Regions from separate parts of the Exiguobacterium sp. H66 genome, predicted to be linked through region 1. Evidence: predicted binding sites of a transcription regulator. Region 1 holds the regulator's gene; each other region holds the start of a gene.
What was found. The regulator Rex, encoded in region 1, represses fermentation and respiration genes when NADH is low (regulators of the CRP and FNR family bind a similar motif). The targets are predictions, from matches to a motif close to TTGTGAAATATTTCACAA.

Region 1 (4,432 bases):
GTCTCTCAAGCTCCGCTTGTTGCTCAAGAATCAGTACTTTTTTGTACGTCCGGGCTGAAATCATGATGCTGATTTCATAGAGGACGAACAACGGTACCGAAATCATCAGATGTGACGTCACATCCGGTGGTGAGATTAAAGCCGCGATGACAAACAGCGCAAAGTACGCATATTTCCGATTTTTCCGCATGAACAATGGCGTCACGAGTCCAAGACGGGTCAAGAACATCGTCACGACCGGCAGTTGGAACAAGATACCGAACGGAATCGTCAGCCGTATTAAGAAACTGAAATAGTTTTCGACCCCGATGACTTGCTCGATGCCGAGCTCTTGCCCAAGTTCCGTCGATACTTTGAGTAGAAACGGAAGTAACCAAAAATAAGAGAACGCGATTCCGGACAAAAATAAGAAAAACGTGACCGGAATATACGTCAAGGTCGCTTTCTGTTCCTGTTCGAATAAACCGGGTCGGATGAACGCCCATAGCTGGTACATCCAAAATGGTGAAGCCAGGACGACCGCGATGATGAACGCTAAATTCAAGTACAACATCAGGGGATCGGCCACATTAAAGGCATTCAATCCGATGCCGAGCTCTTTCAGGTCCGACTGCAGAAAACGCACGAGCGGTCGGACGAGCGGAAAGGCCGCGGCGAACAAGACGACGACGATGATGAGTGACCAGACGATCCGCTTGCGCAACTCGTCTAGATGCGATGTCACACTCTGTTCTTGATCAATCGCCATAATTTAATCACTTCTCTTTCGATTCATCCTTTTTGTCTTTATCATCGTCCATGATGCCGTTTGTCGCACTCTTGAACTCTTTTAACGTCTGACCGGCAGCACGACCGAGCTCCGGTAACTTTTTCGGTCCGAAGATGATCAAGGCGACGGCACCGATCAAGGCGATGCTTCCTGGTCCAATACCGAGTGTGAACGGGATTAAGTTTTCCATTATGATTTCACTCCTTCAGCTGATTGCGAATAATGCTTCATGAAATAAACTAGTGACTGCAACTCGATCGACAAATCGATGTGATGGACCCGAACGTGGGCCGGTACGTTCAACCGCGCCGGTGTAAAGTTCAGGATTCCGGTCACACCATACTCAACTAACTCATCCGCTACTGACTGTGCGAACTGGGATGGGACCGTCAAGATGGCGACATCAACCTTGTTCGCTTCGATTTGCTCTTTCATGTCAGAGACATGATAGATAGGAACGTCTTGCGTCGTTGTTCCGACCTTGTTTTCGTCCGCATCAAACGCAACGACTATCCGAGTACTATTATTCTTTAAAAAGTTATAATTTGCAAACGCCGTTCCGAGATGTCCGACCCCGACAAGTGCCACATTCGTGACTTCATCCTGATTCAGTGTCTTTCGGAAAAACGTCAATAGATGTTGTACGTTGTAACCGTATCCTTTTTTCCCTAACGCCCCAAAGTAGGAAAAATCGCGGCGGATCGTCGCTGAATCGACTTTGACCGCTTCACTGAGCTCTGCTGAAGAGACGCGCAGTTTGCCTGAGTTATAAAGACTCTGAATGAAACGATAATATAACGGCAGTCGTTTCGCCGTCGCTTGTGGTATTTTTGTGTCTGGCCCATTCATACTGCAGTTCCCCCTTCGGCCACGTTCTGACGTGGCACCCAAATCAATGCAAAGAATTCTATTCTCTTTGATTGTAAACCACTTCACATAGACTAACAAATAATATATTCCACGGGACTCCTGCGTTTTTTTCATGATAGACTAAAGGGTGGAAGGATGGATGTTTTTATGATTCTCTTACAAGTGAACCAACTATCAAAATCATTCGGTGTTGAGCCGATTTTAGACAATATTAAACTCGAAGTGCAGGAGCGGGACCGGATTGCGCTCGTCGGACGAAATGGTGCCGGAAAATCGACACTTTTAAAAATCATCGCCGGAGAGCTCAGTCATGACTCTGGTGAAATCATGAAGAGTAAGGAAGTGAAAATCGGTTACCTCGCCCAAGACAGCGGTCTTGAGTCGAATGAAACGATCTGGAATGAAATGTTGACCGTGTTCGAGCACCTGCAAGAGCAGGAACGTTCGCTCCGTCGGATGGAGATTGAGATGGGGATGGACCATATCTTGAATGATGCTGTTGCTTACGACCGTCTGTTAAAAACATACGATCAAGCCCAACATGACTTCTCGGACGCCGGTGGTTACCAGTTCGAAGCCAATATCCGCTCCGTCCTGCACGGGATGCGTTTTTATCCGGACGATTATTCACGCCGGATCCAGACGCTATCCGGTGGGCAACGGACGCGACTCGCACTGGCGAAGATGTTGCTCCAGGCACCTGAGCTGTTGATTCTTGACGAGCCGACGAACCACCTCGACATCGATACACTCTCTTGGCTCGAAAGTTACCTGGCTGGTTACCGTGGAGCGGTCTTGATTGTCTCCCATGACCGTTACTTCCTCGACCAGGTCGTCAACGTCGTCTATGAACTGTCACGGAACGTCTGCCGGAAGTTTACCGGCAACTACACGAAGTACTTGGAACAAAAAGCAGCACTCTACGAACAAGAAATGAAGCAGTTCGAACAGCAACAGGAAGACATCGCGAAGATGCAAGACTTCATCCAGCGTAACATCGCACGGGCGACGACGACGAAACGCGCACAAAGCGTCCGCAAACGTCTTGAAAAAGTCGACCGGATTGATCGTCCGGATGGGGATGAACGCAGCACCGTCCTGTCGTTCCCGATTGAAAAACAAAGTGGGAACGATGTGTTACAAGTCACGCAACTCGCGGTCGGCTATGAAGAAGCCGTCTCAAAAGGCATCACGTTCCGCTTACAACGCGGCGAATCCCTCGCCCTCGTTGGTCCGAACGGAATCGGAAAATCGACGTTACTGAAAGTCCTTGTCAACCGGATTAAACCGTTATTCGGTGAACATCGTTTCGGGACCGGCGTTTCTGTCGGCTACTACGATCAGGAGCAAGCCGAGCTCAACGACCGCAACCGGGTCATCGATGAAATTTGGAACGAGTGGCCGTTGATGCGGGAACAACAAGTCCGGTCCGTCCTCGGTCAATTCCTGTTCAGTGGTGATGATGTCTTCAAGCTCGTTCATGAATTATCCGGCGGCGAGCGCGGACGCCTCGCTCTCGCGAAGTTAAAATTACGCAAAACGAACGTCCTCATTCTCGATGAGCCGACCAATCACCTCGATCTTGATTCGAAGATGGTGCTTGAGAATGCACTTGTCGACTATGAAGGCACGCTCCTGTTCGTCTCCCACGACCGTTACTTCATCGACCGGGTTGCGACACGCGTCATCGAGATGAATCCGGACGGTGTGACGGATTATCTCGGCGACTACTCTTACTATATGGAGAAGAAGGCCGAGAAAGAAGAAATCGCCCGCCTCGAAGCAGAGGAAGAAAAAGCAATCAAAGTCGCTGCTTCGAAAAGCATTGACAAAGATGCGCAAAAAGAAGAACGAAAAAAGAAACAACAGCTCGAACAACTCGAACAAGACATCGAACGGCTGGAAACTCGATCAACTGAAATCGAACAACTGCTTTGCGAACCGGAAGTCTTCAACGATATTCCGAAGGCGACGGCGCTGTCGGCAGAACGGGATCAGATTGATACGGACCTCCTCGAACTGATGGAACGATGGGAGAGTTTCCACTAATGCGCTCGAAAAGTTATGTCATCAACCTCGTTCAAGGGTTATTGTCCGGGGTGCTCTATTTCGTTCCGATGTATGCCGACTACGTGTCGGCCTTCATCCGCCCGGATGCCTTTAATGCCGTCGTCCTATTGTTCATCCTCATCTCGTGCATGATCGGCCTCGTGATTAAGACGTGGAGTGGTCTCTTCATCAGCCTCTTATCCGGATTAATCTGTACGTTGCTGACGACCCAGATGTTCGTTGAACTGAATGACCCGTTAATCATCAGCTATTACGGAGCCGTTTCACCGCTCGTCGCCTTTTTGATCAGCTGTCTCGGGATTTGGGCACTGGCGATTCTCTTTTTTCTACTCGATGGTTTCCAGTACGAAAAACGTCACCATGCAGAGTAACTTCTTCAGTTGTCCGACATAAAAAGGCACGTCCCGCGTTCGGGACGTGCCTTCAGCGTATAGACAAACTCTTATAAATCATGAAAATTCTACATGAGGATGCTGTCGGTTTGCACTTCCCTGTCTCGCCTCGTCTTCAAAGCGGCAATCTTCCGCGCCGCTACAGCAAAGCGATTCGAGATGGATTGCGCTCTAAACCATCTGCATGCCCGGTTTTCCGTCACGGTATTACCTAAAAAGCGTCACGTTTCGTTGACTCCTACGGGGAAAAGTGCGTTTTTAACGCACGTTCAGAGGCAGGCAAGACCCTGCTCGTTGTCCGCTAGGATCAAGGAGCAACGGCTCTTGCGCC
Region 2 (4,432 bases), on a different contig from region 1:
AAAACGTCAATTGATTCGTGAATACTTGCTCGCGGTTTCGAGCGACTGGCCGTTCATTCTCGATGGACAGACGACGGCACAATATGCGGCAAATCGATTCCGAGAACATATTAAGCGATTTGAAGAGACGGAACGCCTACTGGATGAAAAAGAATTGACGATGGAATGGCTTGAAGCGCGTTATGCCGAATATCCTTTCCTAGCAGATGAAGATATTGAACCTGACGTCTATTTGACGACGCATGACTACTATGTTGCGGTGCAACGTGAAACGTCATGGAACGATGCCGCGATTTTACTCGTCGCAAAAGATTACCAAGATTCGAACCGACCAATTGCTGAGTTTGCGAAGCGATTGGCAGGAGCGGGAGAAAATGTCTATGTCATCACAGAAAATGAGACGGCTTATCGATTTGAAGATGGCGTTCATATTTACGGCGTCCGCATGACGGGTCTACCGCTCGTTCAGACTTACAATCAGTTGGCCGGATTAAATCTTGCCGTGTTGCGTCAAGCGCAAGCCCTGCATAAAATCGTAGAATTCCGCCTTGTCCATAACTTTACGATGGAGACGGCGTCGGCTGCTCAATCGTTTGCTGAGATCAACCAGTTGCCGCTTGTCAGCAATGTGTACAATCTTGAGAGTGAACGTTCTCCAGCGAGTAGCGGTGGTTTAGTTGTTGCGATTAAACGATTAGAGGGCGAAGCACTTCGTCATTCACAATTGATTTATTTAGAACGTGAAGAAGCGAGACAAGGAATCGAAAATGATTATCATGTTGCTCAAAAACCGCTTGAATTCCAAGTGAACCTTGAAAAACCATACGAACAATTGGCGATTCAGAAAAAGAACGGATGAACAGTTGCAATTCCGTTCCTTTCTTGGTACGATACTTGAGTATGCTTAACCTTATGTAAAGCAAAAACACTTGATACATTGAGAGCTAGATAGGAGGGAATCCCATGCGCGTTAAAATTACTTTGGCTTGCACTGAAACTGGTGACCGTACTTATATCACTAAAAAGAACAAGCGTAACAACCCAGAGCGTCTTGAGTTGAAGAAATACAACCCACGTCTCCGTAAGCACACACTTCACCGTGAAGTAAAATAATTGAGATGGAAGCCGTCACCTTGTGTGATGGCTTTTTTTGTGAATGGGGGAATACTATATGAATAAAAAAGCGGTGCGACGGGTAATCGCAGAGCGACTGAACCGGTTGGAAAACCGGCAGGAGCGGGAACGACGAATTGCAGAGCAGTTATTTGTATTGCCAGAATGGATGAATGCGACGTCAATTGCGGTGACCCTCTCGTTTCGAAACGAATGTTCAACGGAACGAGTCATTCAACAAGCATGGGCGGATGGAAAACGTGTCGTCATTCCGAAGGTCATTGGTCAAGAAATGAGATTTTTTGAACATTCGTCAAGCAGTCGACTGATTGAGAATTCGATGGGGATTTTTGAACCGGATGCAACTGCTTTTGAAATTCCATTGCCGACGATTGATCTTTGTATCGTACCGGGTCGTGCCTATATGCGTAATGGCTATCGCTTAGGATGGGGCGGTGGGTTTTATGATCGTGCGTTGATTGATTTTTCAGGTCCGACGCTTTCGATTGCATTTGCCGTTCAAGTCGTGGAACGATTCGAAGTAGAATCATTTGATCGCCCGGTTGATACAATTGTCACTGAAGATGAGGTCATTCAATGTCATTAACTGTTCTTCTATTCATCTGCTTAGCCCTCGGATATGCTGGCTATCAATTCGGATTATTAACGAAAAGCGGTGCATTCTTGACGATACTTGTCGGCAGCACGGTTGTCTATGCGCTCGATTCCGAAGGATTAGTCCTGTTACTGTTATTCTTCGGTAGCTCTAGCCTGTTATCAAAACTCGGTAAGGCACGCAAGCAGTCCGTCGATCAAATCGTCGAGAAGGATGGTGCACGAGATGGTTGGCAAGTACTTGCCAACGGTGGAACCGCTATGCTTGCTTCGATAGGCGTTGTACTGACAAATGAATTTGATTTTTTATTAGTTTTCTTGATTGTCATTGCTGCTTCGAATGCAGATACATGGGCATCCGAGATTGGTCCGCTTTCTAAAAAAGAACCGATTTCAATCCGGACGTTTAAACCGGTCTTACGAGGAACGAGCGGCGGGGTATCCTTACTCGGGACACTCGCGACAATCATCGGTGCATTATTTATCGCGACAGCGGGTGATATTCTATTCGATTTGTCCGTAAAGCAATGGTTGATCGTCGCGGCCGGAGGTGTCCTTGGCAGTATTCTCGATACGGTGTTAGGCGCTACCGTCCAACGAAAGTATCGTTGTCAGATTTGTGGCAAAGAAACCGAGAAAAAAATCCATCATGGTACTACGACACAATATGTCCGAGGGTGGAAGTGGCTAGGGAATGACGCCGTTAATTATTTGTCCAGTACGCTAGCGGGGCTGATTGGTTTCATGTTGTATCGATTGTGGTAATGGAAGGTGAAGTACCTGACTTCCTTATGTTAGGATATTGTTGACACAAATTAGACAAAATGTGACCGTTTACACAGTCTTTAATAGTTTGTGAAAGATGTTACAATCTAATTGTGAGATAGTTAACAAACTTTTAATTTGTTTGGAAGGGTGGACATATCGGATGGAATTACATGCTAAAGTTACACGCGTTGCGTTAATTGGTGCGGGGGCAGTAGGATCAAGTTTTGCGTATCAAATGACGACAGCTGGACTTTGTGAAGAACTTGTCATCATTGATGTGAATAAAGCAAAAGCTGAAGGGGAAGCGATGGATTTAAATCACGGGACGCCATTCAGTTCTTCGCCGATGCGAATATGGGCAGGGGATTACGGGGATTGTAAAGATGCCGAAGTCATCGTGATCACGGCCGGTGCACCACAAAAACCGGGTGAGACACGACTTGACCTCGTTGCGAAAAATGCTTTAATCATGAAAGAAATGATGCGCCAAATCATGGAATCAGGATTTGACGGCATCATCGTCGTCGCATCAAATCCCGTTGATATCATGGCACATTTAGCATGGAAATATTCTGGTTTACCAAAGTCACGCGTCTTCGGATCAGGAACGGTACTCGATACGGCACGCTTGCGCCAAATGTTAGGAGAATACTTTAATATCGATTCACGAAACGCCCACGCCTATATTTTAGGTGAGCATGGCGACACGGAATTCGCTGCCTGGAGCAACTCAAGAATCTATGGAAAAACGATTGATGAACTGCTTGCAGAAGACGATCGTTATTCTCAAAAAGATTTAGATCAAATCTATATCAATGTACGCGATGCAGCCTATCATATCATTGAACGAAAAGGTGCAACATACTATGCGATTGGACTTGGTCTCGTTCGGATCGTCCGTGCGATTCTCGGGAACGAGAACTGTTTGTTGACTGTAGGAGCGCACGTTGACGGACAGTACGGGATTTCTGGTATTCATATCGGTGTACCTGCCGTGATTAACCGACAAGGTGTGCGCGAAGTTATCGAGGTGTCGCTGACGGATGAGGAATTAAAAAAATTCCATCATTCGGCGGAAGTTTTACGTCAAACGATGGAACCTGTCTTACGTTAAATCGGAAGCGTCAATCGTACCCACTGAACTCGGGCAAATGGGGTTTCAGTGGGTACGATTTTTTGATTAGAAAAAAGGACGCGATAAAAAATCTGAAAACTAGGTTTTATTTTACTAGAAAAAGGTTATGTTAGGGATAGAAGAGTTTTTCATGTCTTAAGAAACATTAGAAAACTCACAAAGGGGAGAAACGATAGTCATGTATACATTTCGAACGTTAACAAAGGAAGATGCAGAACAGTATTGGCGCTTACGCCTCGAAGGTCTAAAAAATCATCCGGATGCATTTGGTCATTCTTTTGACGATGAGCAACAAACGCCACTCGAAGAAGTTCAAGAGGGGCTAGAAGGAGATCCAGAGTCTGATGAAGTTTGGATCGGGATATTCGATGAAGATACATTGTTTGGATTTGGTCAGGTCAAACCGTACGAACTGTCACGGGAATCACATAAGGCGATGATTTCTGGTGTCTATATCTCACCGGATTATCGTGGGGGCACGGGTCGCGCCCTAATGGAGGCCTTGATTGAAGAGGCGAAACAAATTCCGGAAGTCGAACAAGTCATTCTAGCCGTCTTGTCAGGAAATGAAGCTGCTCAAAAACTCTATGAATCACTTGGTTTCGAAGTATATGCAGAAGACCCTGATTCGGTCAAACTAGAGGATGGGACGTATCGAGATGACATTTGGATGAAAAAATACGTCTAAATGAAAGAGTTAAGAAGTCATTTAAAGGATGAAAGTCGTAGCGCAACTGTTGCTATGGCTTTTTTTCATAGCAGGCGGTCGCTTTTTTTGATTGTGCATTCTTTTTCGACTGG
Region 3 (4,432 bases), on a different contig from region 1:
CGACATGACGTTGTCGAGTCCGTGTGCACGAGCGATACCATCACCAATTTGGATGACCGTACCCGTCTCGTTCACTTCCATCGTAGAACCGTACTGCGCGATACGCGCTTTAAGCAGGGCGCTGATTTCTTCAGCTCTAATGCTCATGCGTTTCACCCCTATTTTCTTACGCTTTTAACAGCTCACGCTCAAGTCGCGTTAGTTTCGTTTCGATCGTGCCGTCATATGTCGTGTAACCGATTTGGACGCGAAGTCCTCCGATTACATTCGTATCAACAACATTTTCTACTTCAAGCGTTTTACCTGATTTTTGGCCGAACGTTTCTTTCACTTTCGTGATTTCCGCGTCTGACAATTTGTATGCACTCGTCACGACGGCTGTCGCAACGTTACGGTGTTCATTCAATAACGCAATGAAATGCTCCGGCAAAGACAATACTTCCGCCGCACGGTCGTTTTCGACCATGACGAGGATGGTATTCAAAACAATCGTGTTGAAGCCCGTGAAGCTCGTCTGTAAGACTAACTTCAGCTCTTCCGCAGAAATCGATGGGTTACTTAAAACCGATGCGAGCTCTGGTGTTGCGTGGAGCACTTCGCCGAGCGTCCGCACATCAGCTTCTGCTTGCTCGAGCACATGATGCTCAAGCGCAAGATCGAAGAGCGCTTTTGCGTAGCGTCCCGCTACGTGATCACGCATTAGTTCGTGCCCTTAGTGTCAGCAAGGAATTGATCGACGAGCGCGCGCTGAGCGGCTTCGTCTGTCGCAAGCTGTGTTTTCATGACGTGGCGTGCTGCAGCGATTGCTTGAAGAGCAACATCGTTCTTCAAAGCAGCTTGTGCTTCAGCGCGTTCACGGTCGATTGCACGGCGAGCTTCTTCCTTACTCATTTCTGTCTCAAGACGTGCCTGCTCCATCGCACGTGCTTGTTCTGCCTCAGCTTGACGGCGTGATGATTCTAATAAGTCACGTGCTTCCGTACGTGCCTTATTTAATTCTTCTTGTTGTTGTTCTACGTAGACTTCAGCGTCTTTACGGCTTTTTTCAGCCGAGTTGATCTCGCTAGCCACATGCTCTTCCCGCGCTTTCATCATGTTGATGAGCGGGCCCCAAGCGAATTTCTTCAAGAGGATGAGGAGCAAGAGGAAAACGACGATCGTGACGATCATATTGGCAAGTAAAAGGTGGCTTTCTTCGCCGCCTGCTTCTGCCGCAAGATACGTAAGATTCATTCGATTACACTCCCCTCGTGGTTGGTCCAACTTCTTATATCTACATAAGGGAGCAAAAGCTCCCGTGACGGTTCACTCCTGTCGAACGAATAACGCCCTATGTAGCTCGTTTCTTAAACTATGGATTAAGAGTTGAGGAGAAGGAAACCGACCGCTACACCGATGATTGGAAGTGCCTCAACAAGACCGATACCGATGAACATTGTTTGACGAAGTTCGTTTTTGAGTTCTGGCTGACGTGCTTGTCCTAATACTGTACCGTTTACGATAAGACCGTTACCGATACCAGCGCCAAGTGCGCCGAGTCCGATGATGATCGCTGTTGCAATAAGTTCCATTATAAATTGCCTCCCTAGATTGTGTTCGAAATTTGGTCGTGCGATTATCGGAAAAGCAGATGCTTTACCTTCGAATTAATGGTCGTGCGCTGCCTTATGTCCGATGTAAACCATCGTTAGGATAAGGAAGATATACGCTTGGATTGCTCCGATGAAGAGTGAGAATCCTTGCCAAATCAGCATTGGAATCGCTGAAAGGATGACACCGACTGGTCCGAGGAATTGGAAATCGTTCGTTCCAGAGATGATTCCGATCGAGAGAATGATTCCGATCATGATTTCACCAGCGAAGATGTTCCCGTAAAGACGAAGACCGAGTGTCAACGTGTTTGCGAATTCTTCAATGATGGTAATAATAAACATCGGCGTCATAAACGTTTTCGCATATGAACCGAAGCCGCGCATTTTCACACCGTAATAATGGCTCATGACCACTACCATAGATGAAAGTGCAAGTGTCACGTACGGATCCGCAGTTGGTGAGTTGAACCAAATGTAGTGACCCGTCACAACGTTAAATGGGAGACCCATTAAGTTGGACACGATGATGAATAGGAACAGTGTCATTCCGAAAGTAAGGAAGCGACCCCCTGTTTTCCAATCCATCGTACTGCTGATGATTCCGCGAACGAATTCGAGGAACCACTCTAGCGTGTTTTGAAAACCGGTTGGCTTCATCGCGAGACGTCGCGTACCGGCCACGGCAATCAGGAAGACGAGAGCAGCTGCTATCAGCACTGTGATCAAGTTCGTCCAGCTACCGTACAGAACGAAGTCGCCCCAGAGTGGGATTTCGTAAAGTGGCATTTCGTGGTTCATTTGACTATTCACCTCTTTTCCCGCTTAAGTTCGTGAGTCAAGAACTCACAAAATTGTATGACGTGGCCGGCGAGAAGGCCTATTACCACCGCAGTTAATGACAATTCGGCTTCGTACTTCAAACCGATCATCACACAAAGTACCGCGACCGCCATGCGTGATACGGTCCCTCGAGACATCGGCTTGCGCCCACGCTCGATTACACGATACATTCGATCGACGCTTAATCGTTGCAGCGTCAAGATCATGAAGCTACCTGCCCCACCTAATGCCAGCCCATAAATCACTGGATCACTCGGATAACCGACAAGTAACAAGACAGCCAGGATTCCATAATAGAGTCCAAACCATCGTAAGTACGCACGATACAACGCATCTTGAAGGATTATGTTCATGTCTTGTCTCCTAACAAGTGCCTGATCATTGCGATCATGCAAAGAATGCCGATGAAAATCCCGATGAACACCGAGAATGTCGCTCCCATCTTTTGCCACCAGTCCTGTTGTTCCCCATAGTTCCCAACAAGGAAGCCGATGACGATTGGTGCGGCAAGTGCCGTCGAAATTTGCGAGGCCATGACCATACTCGTTGCGAGCCCTTTTTGGCGCACTAGAGACGACCCCCTTTTCCCAATTGCAGGTTCTTTTTCTTTCCCACAATTTGCGGATTTTCATACTAGTCAAGAATACAATGAGAACCATTTCATAGTCAAATGAATTCACAAATAAAATAGACCGCTGAAACCATTGTATATCAACGATTGATAAGGTTTTCACAGAGGTACCCCATCCACCTCTTTTCACGAAGATGTGAAGAAAATATGTAGTGCTATCAACGTTTAAAGAGATGGTTCACTTGATGAACAAAACCATTGAACAGTAACGTTATATCGCGTTCTGGAATGAGAAACAAGCCGTCTAAAATTGATTTGTGTCGATTTTGTGAAAAAGTAATTTTTGTTCAAGATTGGAAGCGCTTTCGATTCGGGACAGAAAAACGCCTCTGACATCTGTTTGTAACAAAGGATTTAAAGCATTTCCAATTTGTCTGTTGTGTCGCTTGTCACAGCTTGAAATGTCATGAATGGATTATAGGTTTTAAGGTCAGCACGGTGATTTAGATTTTACATTTTCTTCACAATCAGGCAGATTGAGGCGTTTGTTTCTTAGTTAAAGATATATTGATGTATGTTTACTCACTACTTTTTGTTTAGTGATGATCGAATAGACCTTTCGCTATTTCCTCTCGCTTTCCTTGGGCGGGACGCAAGCCGCGGTCTTCCTTCGGATGACCGGGTCTCACTTGTCCCTGACGGAAGCGTTCCGCTTCCTCTTCCCATAGGAGTCGAGAGGAATCGCTCAAGGCGATTCAATTTACAAGTGACTAACAACACTACGTCTTGATCAAAATTTAGTAGAGCGTAATTGAAAAGGACGTACCCCGGTCGACTCGACTCCTACGGGAAAAGAAACCACAGTTCATCGTGGTTTCGTCAGAGGGAAACAAGACCCGGCTTGGCACACACCGTGTACCGAGTCGCGACTTGTCCCTCGCCCGAGGAAAGCGAGGTCGACGGGAACGTCTGAGACAACTTATGGAAGTTAACCTTAAACGGAATCATTAAAAAGGACGCATCCGTTCATCTTGATTCCCGTGGGAACGGCAAGATATACGGAAACGCCCTAAATAAACATTTTTTGGACTGGATTACTTCATTTTAGATATCTGCATGAAAAGGTTCTGGAGTTTCCCCTTGATTGAAGTGCGCTAAAATCGCTGCTGCAATCCGCTCCGACGCATGACCATCCCCGTAAGGATTTGAAGCATGCGCCATTTTTGCATAGGCCGCTTCATCTTCAAGCAACTCGCTCGCCATCCGGTAAATCGTCTCTTCATCTGTTCCGGCAAGTTTCAACGTACCGGCTTTGACTCCTTCCGGACGCTCCGTCGTATCGCGTAACACAAGGACAGGTACGCCGAGCGAGGGTGCCTCTTCCTGGACACCACCCGAATCCGTCAAGATGAGATGCGCCCGACTTGCG

Region 2: KNP88_RS07105 (L-lactate dehydrogenase) is a predicted target of Rex. The motif match lies at 2,605-2,622, and genes of this name have one in related genera.
Region 3: KNP88_RS14225 (AtpZ/AtpI family protein) is a predicted target of Rex. The motif match lies at 3,081-3,098, and genes of this name have one in related genera.

The regions. Positions count from the first base shown of each region.
Region 1 is NZ_JACSMQ010000014.1:17,967-22,398, forward strand. Features, by position in the region: gene tatC (twin-arginine translocase subunit TatC) at 1-748, opposite strand, end outside; gene KNP88_RS15235 (twin-arginine translocase TatA/TatE family subunit) at 756-959, opposite strand; gene KNP88_RS15240 (redox-sensing transcriptional repressor Rex) at 959-1,618, opposite strand; gene KNP88_RS15245 (ABC-F family ATP-binding cassette domain-containing protein) at 1,787-3,688, shown strand; gene KNP88_RS15250 (hypothetical protein) at 3,688-4,080, shown strand.
Region 2 is NZ_JACSMQ010000003.1:223,704-228,135, forward strand. Features, by position in the region: gene KNP88_RS07085 (glycoside hydrolase family 57 protein) at 1-859, shown strand, start outside; gene rpmG (50S ribosomal protein L33) at 964-1,113, shown strand; gene KNP88_RS07095 (5-formyltetrahydrofolate cyclo-ligase) at 1,172-1,720, shown strand; gene KNP88_RS07100 (DUF92 domain-containing protein) at 1,711-2,493, shown strand; gene KNP88_RS07105 (L-lactate dehydrogenase) at 2,657-3,610, shown strand; gene KNP88_RS07110 (GNAT family N-acetyltransferase) at 3,810-4,319, shown strand.
Region 3 is NZ_JACSMQ010000010.1:34,804-39,235, forward strand. Features, by position in the region: gene atpA (F0F1 ATP synthase subunit alpha) at 1-147, opposite strand, end outside; gene KNP88_RS14200 (F0F1 ATP synthase subunit delta) at 167-700, opposite strand; gene atpF (F0F1 ATP synthase subunit B) at 700-1,233, opposite strand; gene atpE (F0F1 ATP synthase subunit C) at 1,359-1,571, opposite strand; gene atpB (F0F1 ATP synthase subunit A) at 1,647-2,390, opposite strand; gene KNP88_RS14220 (ATP synthase subunit I) at 2,399-2,785, opposite strand; gene KNP88_RS14225 (AtpZ/AtpI family protein) at 2,782-3,000, opposite strand; gene wecB (non-hydrolyzing UDP-N-acetylglucosamine 2-epimerase) at 4,108-4,432, opposite strand, start outside.